DNA from 3 places in the Pseudomonas sp. NPDC007930 genome. Region 2 is predicted to be linked to each of the others. Evidence: predicted binding sites of a transcription regulator. Region 2 holds the regulator's gene; each other region holds the start of a gene.
The links. The regulator FliA, encoded in region 2, starts transcription of late flagellar genes. The targets are predictions, from matches to a motif close to CTAAAGTTTNNNNNNNNNNNGCCGNTAA.
Positions count from the first base shown of each region.

Region 1: flgM (flagellar biosynthesis anti-sigma factor FlgM) is a predicted target of FliA. The motif match lies at 2,792-2,819, and genes of this name have one in related genera.
Region 3: ACFZCE_RS02905 (methyl-accepting chemotaxis protein) is a predicted target of FliA. The motif match lies at 2,523-2,550, and genes of this name have one in related genera.

Region 1 is NZ_JBIBKC010000006.1:82,902-87,542, reverse strand. It holds gene flgC (flagellar basal body rod protein FlgC) at 1-56, opposite strand, end outside; gene flgB (flagellar basal body rod protein FlgB) at 60-470, opposite strand; gene ACFZCE_RS14680 (flagellar regulator YcgR PilZN domain-containing protein) at 1,096-1,839, opposite strand; gene ACFZCE_RS14675 (flagellar export chaperone FlgN) at 1,922-2,389, opposite strand; gene flgM (flagellar biosynthesis anti-sigma factor FlgM) at 2,442-2,753, opposite strand; gene flgA (flagellar basal body P-ring formation chaperone FlgA) at 2,906-3,655, opposite strand; gene ACFZCE_RS14660 (chemotaxis protein CheW) at 3,749-4,641, shown strand, end outside.
Region 2 is NZ_JBIBKC010000005.1:112,597-117,237, forward strand. It holds gene fleN (flagellar synthesis regulator FleN) at 65-898, shown strand; gene fliA (RNA polymerase sigma factor FliA) at 892-1,635, shown strand; gene ACFZCE_RS13125 (response regulator) at 1,805-2,179, shown strand; gene ACFZCE_RS13130 (protein phosphatase CheZ) at 2,199-2,987, shown strand; gene ACFZCE_RS13135 (chemotaxis protein CheW) at 3,072-4,641, shown strand, end outside.
Region 3 is NZ_JBIBKC010000001.1:622,786-627,426, reverse strand. It holds gene gbcB (glycine-betaine demethylase subunit GbcB) at 1-718, shown strand, start outside; gene ACFZCE_RS02905 (methyl-accepting chemotaxis protein) at 835-2,394, opposite strand; gene ACFZCE_RS02900 (hypothetical protein) at 2,785-3,015, shown strand; gene ACFZCE_RS02895 (cell division protein ZapA) at 3,012-3,314, shown strand; partial or broken gene ACFZCE_RS02890 (cache domain-containing protein) at 3,415-4,485, shown strand; gene ACFZCE_RS02885 (methyl-accepting chemotaxis protein) at 4,612-4,641, shown strand, end outside.

The sequences.
Region 1 (4,641 bases), on a different contig from region 2:
GTGTTCTGGGCGCTCATGCCGGTGCCGGCGATGTTGAATACGCTAGAAAGTGACATGGCTTACTCTCCCTTCAGGGCGGTGACCAGCCCTTTGAACTTGTTGTTGAGCAGCGTGAAGCTGGCCTGGAAGTCGACGGCGTTCTGCGCGTAGTTCGAGTTCTCGATCTGCGCATCGACGGTGTTCTGGTCCATCGAAGGCTGCGACGGCACCCGGTACTTCAGGGTGCTGTCGGCGCTTTCGTCGAAGCCATCGGCCTCGATGTGGTTAGCGTTGGTGCGCTCAAGCGAAAAGGTCCCGCCAGAAGTCTTCTGGGCCTGGCTGGCGAGCACGGACGAGAAGTCCATGTCGCGCGCCTTGTAGTTGGGGGTGTCGGCGTTGGCAATGTTGTTGGCCAGCACCTCAGCGCGTTTGGCCCTGAAGTTCAGCGCTTGCTCGTGGATGCCGAGCGCTTGGTCGAAACTGATGCCCATGGTCGAAAACCTCTGACGGCGGAAATTCGTACTGCTACCGGGTCTATAGCAACCGCTGTGCCAACTTTGCACAAGCCCCATTCCAGAGGCCTCCACCCGTACATCGGCAGGGCCTATGCCAGAAAAGCGGCAAGGGCTTTCCGGCGGGAGCGGCAAAAGCGGCAAACAGCGGCGCCAGGACAATTGCCGGGCGGGGGCCGCCGGCAAATTGTCATGCGTGAGGGGATTGCAAGGGGTGGGCCAACAGAGGGGTGGCGCGGGCGGGAGGGGATGAAAGGTGTGCCGTAATGCTGTTCACTTAAGCAATCAGAGCGCTGAATTGAGGATGAAAAGCCCTGACGTCTCTCGATGGTTTACCGAGCGCATGGCCTGGCTGGCCCTTCGCCCGGCACAGCCGGAGTGCCGGACCACGGCCTCCCACCAGATTTGTGTAAGTACTTGATTTAATGGGCAACACAGAACCCGTGGGAGGCCGGCTGTGCCGGGCGAAGGGCCCTGGAGCTCATGCACAAAATCAGCAGAGCTCACATATTCATGCCCTCCACGAGGCCGTGAAGTTGCTTAAGTGAACAGCATTACGGCACAGCCGGCTGTGCCGGGCGATGGGCCCTAGCAGGCTGCCGGCTTAGAAATCGTCTTTATCGAACCGGCGCGCTTCGCGCTGCAGTTGATAGACAAAGCGCTCGACGTTGCGGCTGGTCAGCCCGCTCATGTTATGAAAGCGCACGCCGGCGAAGGTGGTGTCCAGGCGCTCTTCGAAGTGCAGGTGGCGCAGCTCGACCGCGGTGCTGATCGGGCCGAACGGCAGGGCTGCGGCATAGCGCTCGTACACTTGGCCCAATTGCAGGTGGCTGGTGATGTCGCCATCAAAACGCAGCTTGCAGCCGGTGGCGGAAATATCCAGCAGCTTGCCACGCAGTTTGTCTGCCATTTTGTCGCCGGCCAGCTCCACATCGACCAGGGCCGAGAGCTTGAGGGCGGCGCGGAAGGCATTGCGGCGCTGGTGGTAGATCACCTCGGAGGGCAACGCGCCGCGGTAGCCGCGGCCGTTTTCGTTGTCGATCAGGGCCACCGGGCCGGCCACGTCCCAGGCGATGCGCACACCGTCGTGGAAGCCTTCGACCTTGAAGCTCTCCCCCGCCAACATGTAGCGCTCGCCGTCACGCGGGATCAGCTCATCGAGGATCACGCTGCCGGCGTCGCGGTCGACGTCGATCACGTAGCTCTGGAACCGCTGGTTACGCTCGGTAAAGGTGATGATCAACGGATCGTGGCCATCCTGCAGGGCACGCAGGTTGGCGATGATTTCGAGGGGCGTCGTCAGCACCTTCGGTGGCTGCGGGGCATCGTCGGCCGAGCTGTTGAACACGATCAGGGAATCTCCAGGCTAAAGGTGACGCATGCATCCATAGCATTGTGCCACCTTTTTATCACGTCGCGATATGGGCACGTCAAGCCTGGCTAAAGGCGCGGATGGTACCCAGCTTCGAGGTGGCCCCGCGGGCAGTATAGAGCGACGGCGCCTCGCCCCCGTTGAGGATGCGCAGTTGGTTGGCGGTGGCATGCTGCTGCATGCGGATCGCCCGGCCGTTCTCGTCGTTGGCCTGCTTGCAGCGGGCAAGGATGTCACTGAGCATGTCGCCCTTGGCCAACAGTTCGTTGCCCAGCGGCGAGATTTTCGCCAGGTGCTGCAAGCCTTCGCGGTCGGTGCTCATGCCCAGCATGGCCAAGGCCTGGCTACGCTGGCGGCCGTGTTGCTGCAACTGCACGATCAGCGACTGCTTGTGCGCCAGGATGTTTTCCAGCAACGGCATGTCACGGCCACCCAACGCCTGCGCTTCGACCTGAAGCAGTTCGAGCAATTGCTGGGCGGGGGCCAGGTCACTTTCGATCAGATGAAGCAATGCGGTGTCTTGCATGGCGGCTCGAACTCACGGAGAAATACCGGTGATGCCGTGCCAGGCGTGGGCCTTAGCGATCGGCTTCCAACTTAAGCATGTTCGCGGCGGTTTTCGTCGGGTCGACGTTGTAACTGCCGTTGGCGATCTGTTCTTTCAACTGCGCGACCTTGCTGGCGTTGACCACCGGCTGGTTTTGCAGGTCACTGGTGACCTTCTGCAGGAACTGCGCGCTGTCGCTCAGTTGCACGCTTTCACCGGCCGCGCTGGTTTTGCTTACGGTGGTGTCGGTGCTCACGGCTTCAGTGGCGCGAGTGCTGCTGGTACGGGTAGTGCCGGTGACGGGGGTGGTACCGCCGTTCACCCGGTTAAAATCAATAACCATGATGTGAAAACCTCTGGGGATTCTGGACGCTTGCCATGTTTTCGACGCTGGGGCGAAAAACTTTAGGTTTTTTTTCGCCAAGGCCCAGAGCGCCTGCAACCAGAGGGCAAGTCTAGGGAAAACCCGGGGGTACCGCCACTGCCGTGGCGTATCTACATCGCCACTTCTACTTGCCCGGGGCCTGTGACCCGAGCTTTGACCACACGATTGGAGCGCAGGTTGCGCACGCGGATCTGTTCACCTTCACCGCCATCGGCCAGGGCCTCGCCGGGCATCTTCACGGCGATGCCGCCAACGCCGGCGCTGATCACCACCTGGTCACCCTTGCGCACCAGCTCCGGCCGTTCCACCTGCACCGGCGACAGCACCTGGTCCATGGCCACCGGGCGTACCAGTTTTTGCCCCACCGCCTGGCCGAGGTCGGTCAGGTAGCCTTGGCTCAGCGGGCCGACGTCACGCTCGCGCAGCGCGACGTCGGTTTGGCCGATCACATCGTCACGCTTGAGCGGGCGGGTCACGGTGACCACCGGGCGGAACAAATGCACCTGCGCCGGCACGAACACCGTCCACGGCGTGGAGCCTTCGCAGCGCACCTTCACCACCACCCGGCCAATCGGCGTGGCGGGGCTTTGCAAGGTGGCGCCGAGTTGCTGGTCACAGCCGGGCATGCTCAGGCGCGGGTCGAGGTTGTTCACTTCTACCTCAGGCCGGCCTTCGATCTGCGCGGTCGCCAAATAATCTTCTACCGTGAACTCAAGAAACCCCTGGGTGACACCGATAAGCTGTTCGGGCAAGGTGGCATCATCGGCTTGTGAGCGTCCAGAACCGAAGAGGCACAGTGCGGTAACCAGCCCAAACAGGCTGTGGATCAGATGTCGTGAAAATGGCGTTTTATCGTTCATGGCTGGGCTTGAGCAAGGCCTGTGCCAACTTGCTTGAAAAGCTGGCCAGCGGTAGCGCCGCGGGCCCGACAGTTTAACGCGGAGGCTTCAAACATGGCTGGTGTAATGGATTCAGTGAACCAGCGCACACAATTGGTAGGGCAGAACCGCCTTGAACTGTTGTTGTTCCGTCTCAACGGCCAGCAGTTGTATGGGATCAACGTGTTCAAGGTCCGCGAGGTGCTGCAATGCCCCAAGCTGACCTTGATGCCCAAGTCCAACCCTGTGGTGCGCGGCGTCGCCAACATTCGTGGCGCGACCATTCCAATTCTCGACCTGGCGCTGGCCACCGGCGGGCGCAGCCTGGAGAAGATGGGCGACGCGTTCGTGATCATCACCGAGTACAACACCAAGATTCAGGGGTTTCTGGTGCACTCGGTGGAACGCATCGTCAATATGAACTGGGAAGGCATTCACCCGCCGCCCAAGGGCACCGGCCGTGACCACTACCTCACCGCCGTGACCCGGGTCGACAACCAGTTGGTCGAAATCATCGACGTGGAGAAGATCCTCTCCGAAGTGGCGCCGATGTCCGAGGCGATCAGCGTTGGCGTGGTCACCGAGGAAGTGCAGCAAAAGGCCGTGGCCATGCGCGTGCTGACGGTCGACGACTCGTCCGTGGCGCGCAAGCAGGTCAGCCGCTGCCTGGAAACCGTCGGCGTTGAAGTCACCGCGCTGAACGACGGCAAACAGGCGCTGGACTACCTCAAGGCGATGGTCGAAAAAGGTGAAAAGCCCGCGGAGGAATTTCTGATGTTGATCTCCGACATTGAAATGCCCGAGATGGACGGCTACACCTTGACTGCAGAGATCCGCAATGACCCGCGGATGCAAAACCTGCATATCATTCTGCATACTTCGCTGTCGGGCGTGTTCAACCAGGCGATGGTCAAGAAGGTCGGCGCCGACGACTTCCTCGCCAAGTTCCGCCCAGACGACCTCGCCGC
Region 2 (4,641 bases):
GCGTGAAGTGCTGCCCCTGGCAGGCTCGCGTGGCCTCGGTCTGAAGTGACAAGGTAAAGAACGAATGGGCAGCATGCATCCCGTACAGGTGATCGCGGTGACCGGCGGCAAAGGTGGCGTCGGCAAGACAAACGTGTCAGTGAACCTCTCGCTGGCACTGGCCGAACTCGGCCGGCGAGTGATGTTGCTCGACGCCGACCTGGGCCTTGCCAACGTTGACGTGCTGCTCGGGCTCACGCCCAAGCGCACCCTGGCCGACGTGATCGAGGGCCGCTGCGACCTGCGCGACGTCTTGCTGCAGGGGCCGGGCGGCATCCGCATCGTGCCGGCGGCCAGCGGTACCCAGAGCATGGTGCACCTGACCCCGGCCCAGCATGCCGGGTTGATCCAGGCGTTCAGCGAAATCGGCGACAACCTCGACGTGCTGGTGATCGACACCGCCGCCGGGATCGGCGACTCGGTGGTCAGCTTCGTGCGCGCCGCCCAGGAAGTGCTGTTGGTGGTGTGCGACGAGCCCACGTCGATCACCGATGCCTACGCCCTGATCAAGCTGCTCAACCGCGACTACGGCATGAACCGCTTCCGCGTGCTCGCCAACATGGCGCAAAGCCCGCAGGAAGGGCGCAACCTGTTCGCTAAGCTTACGAAAGTGACTGACCGTTTCCTTGACGTGGCCCTGCAGTACGTGGGCGCGGTGCCTTACGATGAAACGGTGCGCAAGGCCGTGCAGAAGCAACGCGCGGTGTACGAGGCGTTTCCACGCTCCAAGTGCGCGCTGGCCTTCAAGGCCATCGCCCAGAAGGTCGACACCTGGCCGCTGCCCGCCAACCCTCGCGGGCACCTGGAGTTCTTCGTCGAACGATTGGTACAGCAAACCAGTGCGGGGCCCGTATCATGAGTGCCAGCGGATACCGGATGTACAACAAGGCTTCTCGCGAGTCGCAGCAATACCAGCTGATTGAACGCTATGCGCCGCTGGTCAAGCGCATCGCCTACCACCTGCTGGCGCGCTTGCCCTCCAGCGTGCAGGTCGAAGACCTGATCCAGGCCGGCATGATCGGCCTGCTCGAGGTGTCGACCAAGTACGACTCGAGCAAGGGCGCCAGTTTCGAGACCTACGCCGGCATCCGCATTCGCGGCGCGATGCTCGATGAAGTGCGCAAGGGTGACTGGGCGCCACGCTCGGTGCACCGCAATACGCGCATGGTCAGTGACGCGATTCGCGCAATTGAAGCGCGAACTGGCCGTGACGCTAAAGATCACGAGGTTGCTGCCGAACTCAAGATGAGCCTGGACGAATACTACGGGATCCTCAACGACACCCTCGGTAGCCGCCTGTTCAGCTTTGACGACCTGCTCCAGGAAGGCGAGCACGAAGGCACCCACGAAGAGGGCGCCAGCAGTGGCGAGCCATCGCGGGGGCTGGAAGACGAGCGCTTCCAGAAGGCCTTGGCCGAAGCCATCGCCAACCTGCCGGAGCGGGAGCGGCTGGTGCTGTCGCTGTATTACGACGAGGAACTCAACCTCAAGGAAATCGGCGAAGTACTGGGCGTGAGCGAGTCGCGGGTGAGCCAGTTGCACAGCCAATGCGCGGCACGTTTGCGCAGCCGGCTGGGTGAGTGGCGGGCCCGGTAACAAAGTTGCGGGTTTTGTAAAAGATTTGCTGGATCAGGGCGTTGGCTGTGTGATATCACGCCAGCCATGCCTGCTCATGCAGTCGCGTTTGCTGTGAACTGGTTTGAATGCTTGCGCCCCCGGGGCTGGGCGTGTTTAAGACTGCTTGGAGGTCTACTTGGACAAGAACATGAAAATCCTCATCGTTGACGACTTCTCGACGATGCGGCGAATCATCAAAAACCTGCTGCGTGACCTGGGCTTCACCAACACCGCCGAGGCCGATGACGGCAACACGGCGCTGCCCATGTTGCACAGCGGCAACTTCGACTTTCTGGTCACCGACTGGAACATGCCTGGCATGAGCGGCATCGACCTGCTGCGCACCGTGCGCGCCGACGACCGCCTGCGCCACCTGCCAGTGCTGATGGTCACCGCCGAGGCCAAACGCGAGCAGATCATCGAAGCGGCCCAGGCCGGGGTCAACGGCTACGTGGTCAAACCTTTCACCGCCCAGGTGCTGAAAGAGAAGATCGAGAAGATCTTCGAACGCGTCAACAGCTGACTCAGCCTACGGGGGCCCCATGGAGCCGAAGCATTCATCGTTGGGGGACTTTGAGTCCACCCTGAAAAAACACGCCCATGAGTTGGTCGAAAGCCTGGAACAAGGAAAGTTCAGCGAGGCGGTCGAACTGATCCATGAGCTGAATCAGGCCCGTGATCGCGGGCTGTACCAAGAGGTCGGCAAACTGACGCGCGAGTTGCACAGCGCGATCGTCAGCTTCCAGATCGACCCGCGCCTGCCTGAAGCCCAGGAAGCGTCGCAAATCACCGACGCCACCGAGCGCCTGGACTACGTCACGCGCCTGACCGAAAAAGCCGCCAACCGCACCATGGACCTGGTCGAGCAAAGCCTACCGGTGGTGCAGGGGTTTGGCGACGCGGCCAAAGACCTGCGCGCCGACTGGCAGCGCTTCATGCGCAAAGAGGTCAGCGCCGAGGAATTCCGCGAGCTGGTCAAGCGCGTAGACACCTTCCTGGAACGCAGCGAGGCCGATGTCTCGAACCTGCACACCCACCTCAACGACATTCTGCTGGCGCAGGACTTCCAGGACCTCACCGGCCAAGTGATCAAGCGCGTGACCAAGCTGGTCACCGAGGTGGAAGGCAACCTGCTCAAGCTGGTGTTGATGGCCAGCTCGGTCGACCGCTTCGCCGGCATCCGCCACGACCGCGAAGAGCTGGAGCGCGAGCAGGACAAAGAAAAATATCCCGATAGGGGTGAAGGTCCGCAGATTCATGCCGATAAGCGTGATGACGTGGTATCCGGTCAAGACGACGTGGATGACCTGCTGTCGAGCCTGGGCTTCTGATTCCGGGCTGCAGGCACCGTTCCAGGCCCGGCGCTGAGCCGCCGCGGCCGGGCCGTACTTAACGAATTCCAGGAGCACCCCTACATGAGCTTCGGCGCCGATGAAGAAATCCTCCAGGACTTCCTGGTAGAGGCCGGCGAGATCCTCGAGCAGTTGTCCGAGCAATTGGTCGAGCTGGAAAGCCGGCCCGACGACTCCGACCTGCTCAATGCGATATTCCGTGGGTTTCACACCGTCAAGGGCGGCGCGGGTTTTCTCCAGCTCAACGAGCTGGTGGAGTGCTGCCACATTGCCGAGAACGTGTTCGACATCCTTCGTAAGGGCGAACGGCGCGTAGACGCCGAGCTGATGGACGTGGTGCTCGAGGCCCTCGACACCGTCAACGGTATGTTCGGCCAGGTGCGTGAGCGCAGCGAGATCACCCCGGCCAGCCCGCAGTTGCTCGAGGCCTTGGCGCGCCTGGCGGAACCGGCCGGTGCCGCGCCCGCCGCCCCGGTGGCGCCGCCCGCGGCAGTTGCCCCGGCGCCCGCGGCGCCTGCCGCGGCCGAAGCCGACATCACCGACGCCGAATTCGAAGCGCTGCTGCATTCGCTCGATGCCAGCAATGCCCCGGCGCCTGCGCCGGTGGCCGCGGCGCCAGCCGAAGCCGGCAGCGATGAAATCACCGACTCTGAATTCGAAGCGCTGCTCGACCAATTGCACGGCAAGGGCCAGTTCGCCGCCGATGCCTTGCCGGTGCCGCCGGCGGAAGCCGCCCCAGCCGCGGCCGGGGCCGCGGATTTGATCACCGACGACGAGTTCGAAGCGCTGCTCGACCAGTTGCATGGCAAGGGCTCGTTCACCGCCGATAACGTTGCCGCCGCCGCGCCGGCAACCCCGGTGGCGGCCGCGCCCGCGGCGGGCAGCCCAGAGCTGATCACCGACGACGAATTCGAATCGCTGCTCGACGAGCTGCACGGCAAAGGCAAGTTCACCGGTGAGGTGGCCACCGCCGCCACGCCAGCGGCCGCTGCCGTGGCCGCGCCGCCGAAAGCCGCCGCTCCAGCGCCAGCTGCCGCGCCCGCCGCGGCCGCTGCGCCCGCGCCGGCCCGCAGCGAAGCGCCCAAGCCTGCCGCCGCGCCAGCACCCGCCGCGCCCGCGCCGGCCCGCGCCCCGGCCGCCGACAAACCGGCCGCCAGCGAAGCGGAAACCACCGTGCGGGTCGACACCGCGCGGCTCGATGAAATCATGAACATGGTCGGCGAACTGGTGCTGGTGCGTAACCGCCTGGTGCGCCTGGGCGCCAACAGCGGCAACGAAGCCATGGCCAAGGCGGTGTCGAACCTCGACGTGGTCACCGCCGACCTGCAGACCGCGGTGATGAAAACCCGCATGCAGCCGATCAAGAAGGTGTTCGGGCGCTTCCCGCGGTTGGTCCGTGACCTGGCGCGCCAGCTCAAGAAGGAAATCAACCTGGAGCTGGTGGGCGAAGACACCGACCTCGACAAGAACCTCGTCGAAGCCCTCGCCGACCCGTTGGTGCACTTGGTGCGCAACGCCTGTGACCACGGCGTTGAAACCCCTGAAGAGCGTGAAGCCTCGGGCAAGGTGCGCAGTGGCCGGGTGGTGCTCTCCGCCGAGCAGGAGGGCGACCACATCCTGTTGTCGATCTCCG
Region 3 (4,641 bases), on a different contig from region 2:
CCTCTCGGGCGGCGTCGGCATCACCCCGGTGATGTCGATGGCGCGCTGGTTCTACGACACCAACGCCAACGTCGACATGGTCTTCGTGCACAGCGCCCGCTCGCCGAAAGACATCATCTACCAGCGCGAGCTGGAGCAGATGGCCTCGCGCATTCCCAACTTCGGCCTGCACGTGATCTGCGAAAAACACGGCCTGGGTGAGCCCTGGGCTGGCTACCGCGGCTACCTGAACCAGCACATGCTCGAACTGATGGCCCCGGACTACCTCGACCGCGAGGTGTTCTGCTGCGGCCCGACGCCGTACATGACCGCGGTCAAGCGCATGCTCGAGGCCGCTGGCTTCGACATGAGCAAGTACCATGAGGAATCCTTCGGGGCGACCCCGGCCGAGGCCAAGGCCGACGCCGTGGAGCACGCCGAGCAGGCCGCCGACGCCCCCGACGTGCCCGCCGCCGACCTGCATCAGGTGGAGTTCACCGAAACCGGCAAGAGCATCCGCGTGGGCCCGGGCGAAACCGTGCACGCCGCCGCGGCCAAGCTCGGCCTGATGATCCCGAAAGCCTGCGGCATGGGCATTTGCGGCACCTGCAAGGTGCTCAAGCTCAGCGGCGAGGTCGAGATGGAGCACAACGGCGGGATCACCGAGGAAGACGAAGCCGAAGGGTACATCCTGTCGTGCTGCAGTGTGCCGAAGGGGGATGTGCGCGTCGAATACTGAGGCGCTGGGGGCGCCTCAGTATTCGACTAGGGGCAAGTTGTAAGCGGCAAGCTACAAGGGGGGGAGCGGTGTGGCTTTTACTTGCCGCTTGCCCTTATCACTTGCCCCTTACCCCCCTAAACCTTGAAGCGCCCTACCATTCCATTCAGATCCACTGCCAGCTTCGACAGCTCCGCGCTGGCGGCGGTGGTCTGGTTCGCGCCCGCCGCGCTCTGCACCGACAGGTCGCGGATGTTCACCAGGTTACGGTCCACTTCCCGCGCCACTTGCGCCTGCTCTTCGGCGGCGCTGGCGATCACCAGGTTGCGCTCGTTGATTTGTGCCACGGCGCCGTGAATGGTGTCCAGTGCCATGCCGGCGCCCTTGGCGATGTTCAGGGTCGACTCGGCGCGCTCGGTGCTGCTTTGCATCGACGCCACGGCTTTGTCGGTGCCGCTCTGGATGCTGCCGATCATCCGCTCGATTTCGCTGGTCGACTGCTGGGTGCGGTGGGCCAGGGCCCGCACTTCGTCGGCCACTACGGCAAAACCACGCCCGGCTTCACCGGCGCGGGCAGCCTCGATGGCGGCGTTGAGCGCGAGCAGGTTGGTCTGGTCGGCCAGCCCGCGGATCACGTCCAGCACCTGGCCGATGTTGCGCGACTCGTTGGCCAGTTCGCCCACCAGCTGCGCGGTGGCTTGCACGTCCTGGCTCATGCGCTCGATGGCGCAGACGGTTTCGAGCACCAGGTCGCGGCCGTCGCTGGCCGAGGTGGTGGCCTCGCGGGAGGCTTCCGAAGTGCTGACCGCGTTGCGCGCCACTTCTTCGACCGCGCTGGTCATCTCGTTGACCGCGGTGGCGGCCTGTTCGATTTCATTGTTCTGCTGCACCAGGCCGCGGGCGCTTTCGTCGGTCACGCTGTTCAGCTCTTCGGCGGCCGAGGCCAGTTGCGTGGCCGAGCCGGCGATGTGCTGCAGGGTGTCGCGCAGGCGCCCCTGCATGCGCTGCATGGCCGCCAGCAGGCGGGCGGCTTCGTCCTCGCCGTCGGCGCGCACGGTTTGCGTCAGGTCGCCGCTGGCGATCTGCTCGGCGGCGGTGACCGCGCTGCTGATTGGCTGGGTGATGCTGCGGGTCAGCAGCCAGGCGAGGAAGAACATCAGCAGGGTGGCGATCACCAACAAGGCGATCACTGCCACGCTGGCGGTGGAGTACTGCTGGGCGGCGGTGGCGTTGGTGGCCTGGGTTTGCTGGGTGTTGATCTCCACCAGTTGCGCCAGGGCCTTGTTCACTTGATCGGAGTTGCTGGTCAGGTCGGTGCCCAGCAGGGTGCGCAGGTCTTCGAGGCTGTTGCTGGCCGAGAGGCTGCGCAGCTTGCTTTCCAGTTGGCTGTACTGGGCCAGTTGGCTTTTGAACTGCTCGTAGGCGCGGGCCTCTTCGGGGCTGGCGATCAGCTGTTCATAGCGCGCTTGGGCCTTGCGGATCTGCCCGTTGCGCTCCTCCATGGTCGCCAGGGTTTTGCTCAGCGCTTCGGGTTCGCGGTTCACCAGCACGCGGTAAGACAACACCCGCAGGCGCAGGGTGATCTGGGTCAGCTCGTCGAGGGTGGTGATGCTCGGCAGGTTGTTGTTTTCGATCAGCTCGCCGGCGCTGCGGATCTTGCCCATCTGGCTCAGGGCGAACACGCCCAGGGCGACCATCAACAGGCCGATCAGGACGAAGCCGAGCAGCAAGCGCTTGGCAATGGAAAGGTTTCGCAAGGACATGATGAGGCAGCACCTGAAGGTCTAATGGCGCATCCGTGCGAAGAATAGAGAAATCCCAATGGCTATCGGACGGCGCCGGCCGTACTTTAGGCCACTGCGACCTTTTGCCACCGTTTCGCTATGCACCGCTTGTCCATTGTTGCTGGGGCCGGGGAACATCGTGGCGGATCCACAGTCCATGGGCGAGCGTTGAACAGGCGGGCTTGATAGGAAATTTCCTACATATGCTTCGGATGTGTCTGTCAGAACTTCACTGGCCCAAGGCAAGTGCGCGGAGTATCGTAAGCATCTGCCTGTACCACTATAAAAGCTTGAGAAATCAAAATGTTGGAAGCGTCTCTGAGTCACCTTGAAAGCCTGGTCAACGAACTGGTCGAACAAAACCGCCGTTTGGGCGAAGCCAATGGCTCGCTGAACGCCGAACTGGCCAAGGCCCGGGAAGAAAACGACACGCTGCAATTGTCGCTGCTGGAACAAGAAGAGCAGCAAGGCGCCATGGCGGCGCGTATCCAGGCGCTGATCGAACGCGCCTCACCTGGGATGGCCACGGCATGACCGACCGCTACGAGCGCACTGAAGTCGTTACCATCCTCGACCACGACTACACCCTCAAGGCCCCGCCCGGCGGCGAGCAAACCCTGTTGCAGGCGGCTGAAATGCTGCAACAAACCCTCGCCACCACCAAGCGCCAGTTCCCGACCCTGGTCGGCGACCGCCTGCTGGTGCTGACGGCCATGAACCTGTGCTCGCAGCTGATCGAGGCCCGCCAGGCCCATGAACAGGTGCTGGAGCAGGCCCAAGGGCAGGTGGATGCCACGGTGGAGAACTTGGCGCGCACGCTGGGCAAGGATTGAAGCCACGCCGCTTGGCGTATTGTCCTAGCCTTAACCTTAAGTTGTATACAGTCGGCACGGCAGTTGCAGTGCTGGGGGTATTACACCTTGAGGGTTCACCATGTTGTTCTGGCGGCGCAGTATTCAATGGCAGTTGATCCTCGGCATGGGCGGGGCGTTGCTGCTCAGCCTGTTGGTGGTGGTCGGTATCTACACGGCGGTGGTCAACCGGCTAGCGGAGCGCTACCTGGTGGGCACCGCCTTGCCGGCCAGTGTCGAGGCGACGCGTAACGATATCGAACGGCTGCTCAGTGGCCCGCTTACCGCTGCGGCCGACGTCGCCGGCAATAGCCTGGTGCAAAGTTGGCTCGCCGAGGGCGAAAACAGTGCGCAGGCACCGGCTTTCTACCGTTACCTCGACGGCGTCCGTAGCCAGCATCAGGCGTTCACGGCGATCATCGCCGGTGCCCAAAGCAACCATTACTACAGCGAAAAAGGCCTGGAGCGCACGCTCAGCCGTAGCGCTGCGCAAGACGCTTGGTTCTACGGTTTTCTCGACAGTGGCCAGCCGCGCACCCTGAACATCGATAACGATACCGGCACCGGCGCGCTGACGTTGTTCATCGACCTGCGCGTGCAGCAGGCGGGTAAAACCCTGGGCGTTGCCGGCTTGGGGCTGAGCCTGAGCGCCTTGAGTGATTTGATCGAACGCTACCGCTTCGGTGAAGGCGGGCGCGTGTACCTGGTACGCAACGACGGCCTGGTACAGGTGCACCCCGAGGCAGCCTTGGGTGGCAAGCGGCAGTTGGCCGACTTGCTCGGTGCCCCGGCGGCCGCGGCCTTGCTGGGTAGGGGCGCGGCGGCCCAGGCGCGTTTCGAGCGTAACGGTGAGGGCTATCTGGCCTTGGCCCAACCCCTGCGCGAATTGAACTGGACCCTGGTCGCTGAAGTGCCCGAGGCCGAGGTATTCGCCCAAGCGCGCCAAGCGATGTGGCTGACCGGCGGCATTGGCCTGAGTGTGGCGTTGGTGTGCCTGCTGCTGGTGGTGTGGCTAGCGCGTTCGTGGGTGCGGCCAATCCGCCAGGTGACCGCAGCGCTGGTCGAAATTGGCGGCGGCGCCGGCGACCTTACCCGGCGCCTGCCGGTGAACCGCGCCGACGAGCTCGGTGCCCTGGCGGCGGGCTTCAACCGCTTCGTCGAGAGCCAGCGAGGCCTGATCGGTGAAGTGCTTGCCACCAGCGAGCGGCTGCGTGGCGCCGCCGGCGAGGTAGCCCAGGCCATTGACGCCACCCACTCGCGCTCACTGAGCCAGCAAGACATGACCGACCGAGTGGCCACCGCTGTGCAT